DNA from 2 places in the Streptomyces sp. NPDC006261 genome. Region 2 is predicted to be linked to the other one. Evidence: riboswitches for the same ligand, from Rfam matches in the RefSeq annotation. Region 2 holds a riboswitch; the other holds the start of a gene.

The links. A riboswitch is a leader RNA that binds a small molecule or an ion and turns the genes downstream of it on or off. The one in region 2 is predicted to bind cyclic di-AMP.
Region 1: it holds a riboswitch for cyclic di-AMP, as region 2 does, so the genes downstream of both, ABZ154_RS22155 (C40 family peptidase) here and ABZ154_RS01750 (M23 family metallopeptidase) in region 2, are expected to answer to the same signal.

The regions. Positions count from the first base shown of each region.
Region 1 covers NZ_JBEXSI010000033.1:68,310-74,543, forward strand. Annotated here, with positions in the region: gene ABZ154_RS22135 (DUF397 domain-containing protein) at 1-101, opposite strand, end outside; gene ABZ154_RS22140 (helix-turn-helix transcriptional regulator) at 129-989, opposite strand; gene ABZ154_RS22145 (ATP-binding protein) at 1,240-1,671, shown strand; partial or broken gene ABZ154_RS22150 (LysR family transcriptional regulator) at 1,808-1,975, opposite strand; gene ABZ154_RS22155 (C40 family peptidase) at 2,127-2,597, opposite strand; cyclic di-AMP (ydaO/yuaA leader) riboswitch at 2,601-2,787, opposite strand; gene ABZ154_RS22160 (hypothetical protein) at 3,141-3,284, opposite strand; partial or broken gene ABZ154_RS22165 (TetR family transcriptional regulator C-terminal domain-containing protein) at 3,241-3,651, shown strand; gene ABZ154_RS22170 (urease subunit gamma) at 3,791-4,093, shown strand; gene ABZ154_RS22175 (urease subunit beta) at 4,107-4,418, shown strand; gene ABZ154_RS22180 (urease subunit alpha) at 4,411-6,132, shown strand; gene ABZ154_RS22185 (urease accessory UreF family protein) at 6,152-6,234, shown strand, end outside.
Region 2 covers NZ_JBEXSI010000002.1:107,538-113,771, forward strand. Annotated here, with positions in the region: gene ABZ154_RS01735 (DNA topoisomerase IV subunit A) at 1-1,534, opposite strand, end outside; gene ABZ154_RS01740 (pitrilysin family protein) at 1,815-3,170, shown strand; gene ABZ154_RS01745 (pitrilysin family protein) at 3,197-4,567, shown strand; cyclic di-AMP (ydaO/yuaA leader) riboswitch at 4,791-4,957, shown strand; gene ABZ154_RS01750 (M23 family metallopeptidase) at 4,971-5,786, shown strand; gene ABZ154_RS01755 (GntR family transcriptional regulator) at 6,010-6,234, shown strand, end outside.

The DNA of each region.
Region 1 (6,234 bases), on a different contig from region 2:
GTCTCCACGCAGTTGTTCATTCCGGTGGAGCGGCTGCTGCGGCGCCACAGCAGTGGCCTCCCAGCGGGCGGTACGGCGTGTGGTGCGAGACGGTCGGACATGATGCCCCCCTCGGGCAGTCGGACGTCCTAACGGAAGCCGCAGCGGATCGCGGCGAGGAGCTCCAGCGATTGATCCGGCGTCAGTGCGTGCGTCTGCAAGGTGCGGAAGGCCGAGCTGTACGCCTCGAGGTCTTCTTTCCGCTCCAGATAGAGGCTACTCGTCAAGTGGTCAAGAACGACCACATCCAGATCGGAAATGTTCGGAAAGGAGAAGATAACGAAAGGGGAGGTGAGTCCGACATACCCGCCGACGGAGAACGGGAGCAACTGGAGGGCCAGATGGGGAAGTTGGGCCATCTGTGTCAGATGGTGCAGCTGGTCCCGCATCACCTCGGGCCCGCCCACCTCCCGGTGCAGCACCGCCTCGTCCAGCACGGCGGTGAACCGCAGCGGCGGCTTCGCGCGCAGCACCCTCTGACGCGCCAGCCGCACCTCGACCAGCGAGTCCAGACGGTCCGCCGGCAGTCCGTCCAGCGAGGCGCGGGTCACCGCCCGCGCGTAGCCGGCCGTCTGGAGCAGCCCCGGCACCACCGACGTCTCCAGGGTCCGCACCGTACTGGCCTGGGACTCCAGGCTGATGAAGTCGCGGTACTGGGGCGGGATCAGGCCCCGGTAGGCGTGCCACCACCCCGAGCCGCCGCCGCCCGCCGACCCGGCGAGCACTTCGAGCAGGGCGCGCAGCTGCGTGTCGCGCACCGCGTAGATGTCGAGCAGACGCGTCACGTCCTCGGGGCTGACCCCGCTGGCGCCGGTCTCGATACGGCTCACCTTCGACTGGTGCCAGCCGAGCAGGCGCGCCGCGTCCCGGCTGGTCAGTCCGGAGGCGTGCCGCAGACTCCGTAACTCCTCGCCGAGCTTCCGTCGTCGGACGACGGGGCCGTGCAGCATCCAGGTCTCCTCGCACTGTGCGGTACGGAACGGGACGGGTCCGACACACACCGCAAGGTTCGGGCCCGCAGGGGGGTCAGTGTGCCCTTCGTCCGGGTTGTGCGGGACCCGAATTCACCGCTTCGAGCGACAGATATATGCATATCTTGGTCGAACGTCGTTACAGCGAGCTCCAACAGTGGCAGTCTGGCGCGAAGCACAATCCTGGCCGACTGCCGGTCGGCCGGGGCGCGAAAGGGACGGCGTCGCCATGGCAGACCATCAGGAAGCAACCGTCACCCTGCCGAGCGATCCGGTCTCGGTCTCCTCGGCCCGCAGATATGTGGCCAGGACGTTGGCCGAATGGGGCCTCTCCGAGGACACGGATCTCGCCGACACCATCCGGCTGATCATCTCCGAGCTCACCACCAACGCCGTCCAGCACACCTTCGGCCAGTCGCCCACCTTCACGGTCGATCTGCGCCTCGAACGCGACGAGGAACTGCGCCTCGGGGTGACGGACAGTCACCCCCGGTGGCCCCAGCGGCTGCCCGCGGCCGTACGGCAGGACAACGGGCGGGGCATGGTGATCATCCGGACACTGGCCAAGGAATACGGGGGACGGCTCACGGTCGTGCCGACGGCGGAGGGCGGCAAGACGGTCTGGATCGCGCTGCCCTGGGCGGTGCCATTCCAAGGCTGACGGCACGGTTCGGGGAACCGGCGGCGCAGGGGGCCGCCACCCGGCCGATCCCGCTCCGCAGCACGGCGAGCAGCGCCGCCGGCCGCGGCGGTCGCCCGGTCGCCGCGGTGCACCACGGAGATCGTCGCCAGGACCACTCCTCGAACAGCAGGGGCTCGACGGTGACACCTGGGGCCGGCGGGTCGGCCACCGCCTGTTCGTAGGTGTGGGTCAGCGCCAGGTCCACCTCGCCCGCGGTGACCGCCGCGATTCCGCCCGGCGGCTCGTACCCGGTGACGGCCGGATCGACCTCCGGATGGGCCCGCGGCAGCGGCGTGGCGCTCACCGGACTGCACTGGTGCTGGCGACCGGGCCCCTCCTGCGCCGAGAGCGCCCAGGAGGGCCGCCGGAGCCTTGCGGGCGGCGCCGAGGCGCGCGGCGTACCGCCCGCAAGGGAAGAGCGTCCGGCCGGTGGGTCAGCGGACCCGTCCGTACCAGACGCTCTTGGACCAGATTTTCGCCTTGCGCACCACGTCCCCGGATTTGGGGGAGTGCCAGATCTTCCCGCCCCCGGCGTAGATGCCCACGTGGTAGACGCTGCGCCCGGAATGGAAGAAGACCAGGTCGCCGGGTTTCCGCTTCGACGAGGAGATACGGCTGGTCTTGTTGTACTGCTGCTGTGCTGTGCGGGGAAGTTTCTTCCCGGCCTTCTTGAACGAGTAGAGAGTCAGCCCCGAGCAGTCGAACCGGTTGGGACCTGCGGCCCCGTACTTGTAGGGAGCGCCCTTCTTCGACGCGGCGACCTTCAGCGCCTTCGTCGAATGGGTGGCGGCCTCGGCATCGTCGACCAGCCCTGGTGCCAGCATCGAGGACGTCACGGCCAGGGTGAGCACGGAAGCCGTACCGACCCGGGCGAACAGAGACGGGACATGAACCTGCGCAGACATGCGCAACCCTTCGTCAGCCGCCTGTGAAGGATGACCTGTCGGGTTCGGGCTGGCGAAGTTGCCCGGCCGCTCGACGCGGCTTCACCCCGAGGGCTTCCCGGTCTCCCGGTCGGCCCGTTGTGCTCGGGTCCTCCACTCCTGCCGATCCACTCCTGTCGACCAGTCATCCGGGAGGCGGCAGGACTCGGCGTCCACCCGGACCGCCCCGCCGCGGTGGCGGGGGCTTGTCGTCCCAGGGATCTTGACTCACGAAGTGCCGGATTTCCGAGTCGAAACAGGGATTTGTGAGTCTCCTCACCACTGATCCATTCAGGTGGACAGGGGGGATTCGCCCCCGCCGACGAGCCGGGCGCACGCCCTCGTACCAGCGACGAAAGGCCGCATTTCGAGTACGACTCCCGCGTCGGGCGCAAGTTGAGCCGTCGCTCGCGCGGGTGATCGCCTACGCCGAACGAGCGAGGGAAATCGATCGCGGGACCGGGCGTGTCGCACGGCAGGACGACCGGCCCGCTCCCGTCATGCGCTCCCGGCGCGCAGCGCGGCTCAGTTCGGGGTCGGCGGTACGGCGACCCGGCCCGCCCGCCGTTCGCCGTCCAGCACCCGCAGGGCACGCGCGAGCGTCGCCGCGTGGATCTGCCGCTCGCGCGGCGCGTTCGAGGAGGCCGGCCGTATGTCTCCGCCGCCCACCCCGGACGTGCTGCTGGGCCGGGTGCTCGGCCGGGTGCTGGACGGGGCGGTGTGCGGGCTCGAGCGCCGGACCTTCGCCGCCCTCGCTGTACCGCTCTGGTCCGAGACGCTGCGCGACGGGCGACTGGCGGCGCGGTCGGAGGAGGGTTACGCCGCGATGCGCGCCGCATGGACCGGACTGGTCGAGGCCTACCGGGACGCCGGAATCCTGGTCGGCGACGTGGTGGCCGACCATGTGGCGCGCGCGATGATCGCCACCGCCCGGGGCTTCATCGTGCAGGAGGCTCTCTTCGGGGACGTACGCCCCGAGGTGCTGGAGAACGGCTTGCGCGGGCCGATGTCCATGGGTCCGCAAAGGGCCAGTTAACGCGACGGAAAAACTTCCGCCCTAACGTGCAATACCTGGTCGCGGGAGCCGGGTTCGTCGTTCAACGAACTGTTGAACAGGGATAGGGTCCCGCTGCGCCCGGAGGCCGTTACCGGGCGGTGGACGATGAGGTGGAAGCGTGCAACTGACCCCGCACGAGCAGGAACGCCTGCTCATCCATGTGGCTGCCGACGTGGCCGAGAAGCGCCGGGCGCGCGGGCTGAAGCTCAATCACCCCGAGTCCGTCGCCCTCATCACCGCCCATCTGCTCGAAGGTGCCCGGGACGGCCGTACGGTCGCCGAACTCATGGTGTCCGGCCGCAAGCTGCTCACCCGGGACGAGGTCATGGAGGGCATCCCGGAGATGCTCCACGACGTCCAGGTCGAGGCCACCTTCCCGGACGGGACCAAGCTCGTCACCGTCCATGACCCGATCGTCTGACGGGGCCACGCCGATGATTCCCGGAGAGATCCTGTACGGGGACGGGGGCATCCCCCTCAACGAGGGGCGCCCGGTCACCCGCCTCACCGTTCTCAACGCCGCCGACCGCCCCGTCCAGGTCGGTTCCCACTACCACTTCGCCGAGGCCAACCCCGGGCTGCGCTTCGACCGGCAGGCCGCCCACGGACTGCGGCTGCACATCGCGGCCGGCACGGCGGTCCGCTTCGAACCCGGCATCCCCGTCGACGTCGAGCTCGTCCCCCTCGCCGGCCGCCGCATCGTCCCCGGCCTGCGCGGCGAGATGGGAGGTGCCCTCGATGCCTGACCTCAACAGGGCCGTGTACGCCGACCTCTTCGGGCCCACCACCGGCGACCGCATCCGCCTCGCCGACACCGGCCTCTTCGTCGAGATCGAGGAGGACCGCTCCGGCGGACCCGGCCACGCGGGCGACGAGGCGGTTTTCGGCGGCGGCAAGGTGATCCGCGAGTCCATGGGCCAGGCCCGCACCACCCGCGCCGAGGGCGCACCCGACACCGTCATCACCGGCGCGGTCGTGATCGACCACTGGGGCATCGTCAAGGCGGACATCGGCATCCGCGACGGCCGCATCACCGGCATCGGCAAGGCCGGGAACCCGGACACCATGGACGGGGTCCACCCCGACCTGGTGATCGGCCCCGAGACCGAGATCATCGCGGGCAACGGCAAGTTCCTGACCGCCGGAGCGGTCGACGCGCACGTCCACTTCATCTCACCGACCCTTCTCGACCAGGCGCTCTCCAGTGGGATCACCACCCTCGTCGGCGGCGGCACCGGACCCGCCGAGGGCACCAAGGCGACCACCATCACCCCGGGCCCCTGGCACCTTGCCCGGATGTTCGAGGCGCTGGAGGCCTTCCCCGTCAACATCGGGCTGCTCGGCAAGGGAAACACCACCTCCCGCGACGCCATGTACTCCCAACTGCGCGGCGGAGCACTGGGATTCAAGATCCACGAGGACTGGGGCGCCACCCCGGCCGCCATCGACGCCTGTCTCAACGTCTGCGAGGAGACCGGCGCCCAGCTCGCCATCCACACCGACACCCTCAACGAGGCCGGGTTCGTCGCCGACACCCTCGCCGCCATCGCCGGGCGCTCCATCCACGCGTACCACACCGAGGGCGCGGGCGGCGGGCACGCGCCCGACATCATCACCGTGGTCTCCGAGCCGTACGTCCTGCCGAGCTCGACGAACCCGACCCGGCCGCACACCGTCAACACCATCGAGGAACACCTCGACATGCTGATGGTCTGCCACCACCTCAACCCCGCCGTCCCCGAGGACCTCGCCTTCGCGGAGTCCCGGATCCGGCCTTCCACCATCGCGGCCGAGGACATCCTCCACGACCTCGGCGCCATCTCGATCATCTCCTCTGACTCGCAGGCGATGGGCCGCATCGGCGAGGTGATCCTGCGGACCTGGCAGACCGCCCACGTCATGAAGAAAAGGCGTGGTGCGCTGGCCGGGGACGGTGCCGCCGACAACCACCGGGTCCGTCGCTATGTCGCCAAATACACCATCAACCCGGCCGTCGCCCAGGGCCTGGACCGCGAGATCGGCTCGGTGGAGACCGGCAAGCTCGCCGACCTCGTGCTCTGGGACCCGGCGTTCTTCGGTGTGAAGCCGCAGACCGTCATCAAGGGCGGACAGATCGCGTACGCGCAGATGGGCGATGCCAACGCCTCCATCCCGACGCCCCAACCGGTCATGCCCCGGCCCATGTTCGGCGCGCTGGGCCGGGCGGCCGCACGCGGCTCCTTCAACTTCGTCACCCAGACGGCGATCGAGGACGGACTGCCCGAACGGCTCGGGCTGGACAAGCGGTTCACGCCGATCACCAGCACCCGGGGGGTCACCAAGACGGACATGCGGGAGAACGACGCGATGCCGCACGTCCACGTCGACCCCGACAGCTTCGCCGTCACCATCGACGGCGAACCGGTCGAACCGGCGCCGGCGGCGGAACTGCCCATGTCCCAGCGCTACTTCCTCTTCTGAGCCGGGTGGACCACCAGCCATGTCACGCGCAGCCCTGCTCGTCCTCGCCGACGGCCGGTTCCCCGCCGGCGGCCACGCCCACTCCGGCGGCGCCGAACCGGC
Region 2 (6,234 bases):
CCAGCGGTACGGACGCGATCTGCGACGCGGCCGACTCCAGCAGCACCGTGCGCCGGTCCGTGCCGAACTTCTTCGCCACGGCGGCCAGCTCCGAGGAGACCAGCTTGCGCAGCTCCGCGTCCGACTCCAGGATCGCCGTCAGCGCGTCGATCTCGCCGGTGAGCCGGTCCTGCTCGCTCTCCAGCTCGATCCGGTCGAAGCGGGTGAGCCGGCGCAGCGGCGTGTCCAGGATGTACTGCGTCTGGATCTCGCTCAGCGAGAAGTGCGCCATCAGGCGCTCCTTCGCCTGCGCCGAGTTGTCGCTGTCCCGGATGATCCGGATGACCTCGTCGATGTCGAGGAGGGCGACGATCAGCCCCTCGACCAGGTGCAGCCGGTCGCGGCGCTTGGTGCGGCGGAACTCGCTGCGCCGGCGCACGACCTCGAAGCGATGGTCGAGATAGACCTCCAGCAGCTCCTTGAGGCCCAGGGTGAGCGGCTGGCCGTCGACCAGCGCCACATTGTTGATGCCGAAGGACTCCTCCATCGGCGTCAGCTTGTAGAGCTGCTCCAGCACCGCTTCCGGCACGAAGCCGTTCTTCACCTCGATGACCAGACGCAGGCCGTGCGCCCGGTCGGTGAGGTCCTTCACGTCGGCGATGCCCTGGAGCTTCTTCGCCGAGACCAGGTCCTTGATCTTGGCGATCACCTTCTCCGGGCCGACGGTGAAGGGGAGTTCGGTGACGACGAGGCCCTTGCGGCGCGGTGTCACGTCCTCCACGGCGACGGTGGCACGGATCTTGAACGTGCCGCGGCCCCCCGTGTACGCGTCCTTGATGCCGGTGAGCCCGACGATCCGGCCGCCGGTGGGCAGATCGGGGCCGGGAACGAAACGCATCAGCGTCTCGACGTCGGCGCCCGGGTGCCTGATCAGATGGCGGGCGGCGGCGATGACCTCGCCCAGGTTGTGCGGGGGCATGTTGGTCGCCATGCCGACTGCGATCCCCGAGACCCCGTTGACCAGGAGGTTGGGATAGGCCGCAGGCAGGACGACCGGCTCGCGCTCCTGGCCGTCGTAGTTCGACCGGAAATCGACGGTGTCCTCGTCGATCGCCTCGGTCATCAGTGACGTGGCGTCGGCCATCCGGCACTCGGTGTACCGCATCGCGGCCGGCGGGTCGTCGTTGCCGAGGGAACCGAAGTTGCCGTGGCCGTCGACCAGGGGCAGCCGCATCGAGAAGGGCTGTGCCATCCGCACCAGGGCGTCGTAGATCGACGCGTCACCGTGGGGGTGCAGCTTGCCCATGACCTCGCCGACGACGCGCGCGCACTTCACGTAGCCGCGGTCGGGACGCAGCCCCATCTCGTTCATCTGGGACACGATGCGCCGGTGCACCGGCTTCATGCCGTCGCGGGCGTCGGGCAGGGCCCTGGAGTAGATCACCGAGTACGCGTACTCGAGGAAGGAGCCCTGCATTTCGTCGACGACGTCGATGTCGAGGATCTTCTCCTCGAAGTCGTCCGGCGGCGGGGTCTTCGTGCTACGGCGGGCCATCGCGGCTGCGACTCCTTCACGGATTCTGTTCGGACAACCTGAACTTGTTCGGGGCGACACGAGCTGACAGGACGAGCTGCTGTCGCGGACCATTGTGGACCGCCGCACTGACAACGCCGACCTCGACCCGTCCCAAGCGGTCCTCGGCGGCCCGGCCCGCGGCGCCCACGACACCATCGACGGAAACATCGGCGGAACGGGAACTTCGCCAGGTGCCGGTGCGCTTGCTTAGAGTGGCAGGTCTGGCAGGAAGTCCAGTATCGCGATCGAAGGGACGTACATGCCCATGGGTCACACGGCCACAGCACAGGCCGGCTCCGGCGGCTTGACAGCGACCGAGCACCGCCTGGCCAACGGCCTGCGTGTGGTGCTCTCCGAGGACCATCTGACCCCGGTCGCCGCGGTCTGCCTCTGGTACGACGTCGGTTCGCGCCACGAGGTCAAGGGACGCACCGGCCTGGCTCACCTCTTCGAGCACCTGATGTTCCAGGGCTCGGGACAGGTCAAGGGGAACGGTCACTTCGAGCTCGTCCAGGGGGCCGGCGGCTCGCTCAACGGGACGACCAGCTTCGAGCGGACCAACTACTTCGAGACCATGCCCACCCATCAGGTGGAGCTGGCTCTCTGGCTGGAAGCCGACCGTATGGGCTCCCTCCTCGCCGCCCTCGACGAGGAGTCCATGGAGAACCAGCGCGACGTCGTCAAGAACGAACGGCGCCAGCGTTACGACAACGTGCCCTACGGCACCGCGTTCGAGAAGCTCACCGCCCTCGCCTACCCCGAGGGCCACCCGTACCACCACACCCCGATCGGCTCCATGGCCGACCTGGACGCGGCCACGCTGGAGGACGCCCGCGCGTTCTTCCGTACGTACTACGCGCCCAACAACGCGGTGCTCTCGATCGTCGGGGACATCGACCCCGAGCAGACCCTCGCCTGGGTCGAGAAGTATTTCGGCTCCATCCCGTCCCACGACGGCAAGCAGCCGCCGCGCGACGGCACCCTGCCCGAGATCATCGGCGAGCAGCTGCGCGAAGTGGTCCACGAGGAGGTCCCGGCGCGAGCGCTGATGGCCGCCTACCGGCTCCCGCACGACGGCACCCGCGCCTGTGACGCGGCCGACCTGGCGCTGACCGTGCTGGGCGGCGGCGAGTCCTCCCGCCTGCACAACCGCCTGGTCCGCCGCGACCGTACGGCGGTGGCGGCGGGCTTCGGGCTGCTGCGGCTCGCCGGGGCGCCCTCGCTGGGCTGGCTGGACGTGAAGACCTCCGGCGGTGTCGAGGTGGAGCAGATCGAGACCGCGGTCGACGAGGAGTTGGCCCGGTTCGCCGCCGAGGGGCCCACGCCCGAGGAAATGGAGCGGGCCCAGGCGCAGTTGGAGCGTGAGTGGCTGGACCGTCTGGGGACGGTCGCGGGCCGCGCCGACGAACTGTGCCGTTACGCGGTCCTGTTCGGCGACCCGCAGCTCGCCCTGAGTGCCGTGGGACGCGTCCTGGACATCACCGCGGAGGAGGTGCGCGAGGCGGCCCAGGCGGCTCTGCGCCCCGACAACCGGGCGGTGCTGGTCTACGAGCCGATCGAGCCGGCCGAGGACGCCGACGAGGCCATCGACGCGCCCGAGGGGGCGGACAAGTGAGCGACGCCGCCGTGACTGGAGTAGCCATGGAGTACCACCCGCAGCCGACCCCGGGCACCGCCCGGCCGTGGGCGTTCCCCGCGCCCGAGCGCGGCGCCCTGCCCAACGGGCTGACCGTGCTGCGCTGCCACCGCCCCGGCCAGCAGGTCGTCGCGGTGGAGATCTTCCTGGACGCGCCGCTGGACGCCGAGCCCGAGGGCCTGGACGGCGTGGCCACGATCATGTCGCGCGCGCTCTCCGAGGGCACCGACAAGCACAGCGCCGAGGAGTTCGCCGCCGAGCTGGAGCGGTGCGGCGCCACCCTGGACGCGCACGCCGACCACCCCGGCGTCCGGGTCTCCCTGGAGGTCCCGGCCTCCCGGCTGGCCAAGGCGCTCGGCCTGGTCGCCGAGGCTCTGCGCGCCCCGGCCTTCGCCGAGAGCGAGATCGAGCGGCTCGTCGGCAACCGCCTCGACGAGATCCCGCACGAGCAGGCCAACCCGTCCCGGCGCGCCGCCAAGCAGCTCTCCAAGGAGCTCTTTCCGGCCACCGCCCGGATGTCCCGCCCGCGTCTGGGCACCGAGGAGACGGTGCGGCGGATCGACGCCGCCGCCGTGCGCGCCTTCTTCGACGCCCACATCCGCCCCGCCACCGCGACGGCCGTGATCGTCGGCGACCTCACCGGCATCGACCTGGACGCCCTGCTCGCCGACACCCTCGGTGACTGGTCGGGCAACGCGGGCCAGGCCCGTCCGGTCCCGCCGATCACCGCCGACGACACCGGCCGTGTGGTCATCGTGGACCGCCCCGGCGCGGTACAGACCCAGCTGCTGATCGGCCGCATCGGCGCCGACCGGCACGAGCGCGTCTGGCCGGCCCAGGTGCTCGGCGCGTACTGCCTGGGCGGCACGCTCACCTCCCGGCTGGACCGGGTGCTGCGCGAGGAGAAGGGTTACACCTACGGCGTACGCGCCTTCGCCCAGGTTCTGCGCTCCACCGGCCCCGACTCGGGCGGCGCGGCGATGCTCGCCATCAGCGGTTCGGTGGACACCGAGTCCACCGGCCCGGCGCTGGAGGACCTCTGGAAGGTCCTGCGGACGCTGGCGGCCGAGGGGCTGACCGACGCCGAGCGCGAGACGGCCGTGCAGAACCTGGTGGGCGTCGCCCCGCTGAAGTTCGAGACGGCCGCCTCGGTCGCGAGCACGCTGGCCGACCAGGTCGAGCAGCACCTGCCCGACGACTACCAGGCCCAGCTGTACGCCCGCCTCGCCGAGACGGGCACCGTGGAGGCGACCGCGGCCGTGGTCAGTGCCTTCCCGGTGGACCGGCTGGTCACGGTCCTGGTGGGGGACGCGGCCCAGATCGCGGAGCCGGTGAAGGCGCTCGGCATCGGCGAGGTGACCGTCGTCAGCGGCTGACGCGTCGTCGGTACACAACAGGACGAAGAGGACCCCGGCGGAGTGCGATCCGCCGGGGTCCTCGCATTTGTCCGTTAAGGGCTATTCATTCCATTCATTGGAGAGAGCGCATATATGCCCTGTGGGATGCGCGACAAATCGCCCTGTCCGTTTGGTGGCGGGAAGCCGCCCCGCCTAGCGTCGGCCCAGCTGTCCGTAACCCGTATGCCGCATCCGCGGCGCCGGGCAGCCATCGCCGAGTCCCCGTCAGGCGCGAGCCTGGGGAGCCGGGGACCCACGCAGTCCCTGGGGTGAATCGGATCCCCGTGCCGTGACCCGGCGCGGAGCTCCGTAGGAGACCTTCCTGCTCCGAACCCGTCAGCTAACCCGGTAGGCGAGAAGGAAGGAAAGGATCAGCCCCTCCATGGCGTTCACCCGTGCCACCGGGAAGCACCGTGCCCCGAGCCGCCTGACGCGCCGCAGCGCCCAGGTCGCCGGCGTCGCGGCCCTGGCCACCACCGGAGTCCTCGGCTCCCTGGCCTCCCCGGCCGTCGCAGCGGACTCCGAGGCCCCCAAGACCGTCGAGACTGGACTCACGCAGGCCGTCGCCCTCGACGCCACGCTCGCCGAGCAGATCGACGCCCAGGCCCGGGCGCAGCACCAGCAGGCCGAAGCCATCGCCAAGGCGAAGGCCAAGGCGGCCGCCGAAGCCAAGGCCAAGGCCGCGAAGGCCAAGGCGAAGGCCGAGGCCCAGCGCAAGGCCGACGCCCGCGCCAAGGAGGTGCGCGAGGAGAAGGCCCGGGCCGCCCGCGCCGCCGAGCGCGCCCGCCTCAACGCCTTCCACCTCCCGGTCGCCGGCTCGTACGTCACCACCGGCTACAAGTCGGGTGGCGCGCTCTGGTCCTCCGGCAGCCACTCCGGCGTGGACTTCCGCGCAGCCTCCGGCAGCTCCGTCGTCGCGGTCGGCGCCGGTACGGTCGTCGAGGCAGGCTGGGGCGGCGCGTACGGCAACAACATCGTGCTCCGGATGACGGACGGCACCTACACCCAGTACGGCCACCTCTCTTCGATCGGCGTCTCCGTCGGCCAGAGCGTCACCTCCGGCCAGCAGATCGGCCTTTCCGGCTCCACCGGCAACTCCACCGGCCCGCACCTCCACTTCGAGGCCCGGACCACCCCGGAGTACGGCTCGGACATGGACCCGGTCGGCTACCTGCGCTCGCACGGTCTGAGCCTCTGACCCCACCTCGCGCGACGCCCGACTTCCGAAGGCCCCGGTTTGCCGCCGGGGCCTTCGGTATGCGCCGGGGAAAGCCCAGTACCGAGTCGCTCCCGCCCCGGCCCTGGCCAGAAGATATCCAGCAACTCCGGCCTGCCATCGGAAATTGCGGCAGACTGCAATAGAGTCACGGAACAGGCGTCGGCCGGCCGCGTTTCGCGGGGATCAAGGCGGAGGTTCGGACATGCGCGTTCCCGCGCACTCGGTATGCACGGCAATCCGTGACGACATCGTCTCCGGTGTCTACGAGCGCGGCAGCCGCCTCACCGAAGAGCTGCTGGCGCGCCGGTACGGGGTCTCCCGCGTCCCGGTGCGCGAGGCGCTGCGCACCCTGGAGTCCGAGGGCTTCGTCGTCACCCGCAGGCACGCCGGGGCCTGTGTCGCCGAGCCCACCGAGCGGGAGGCCGCC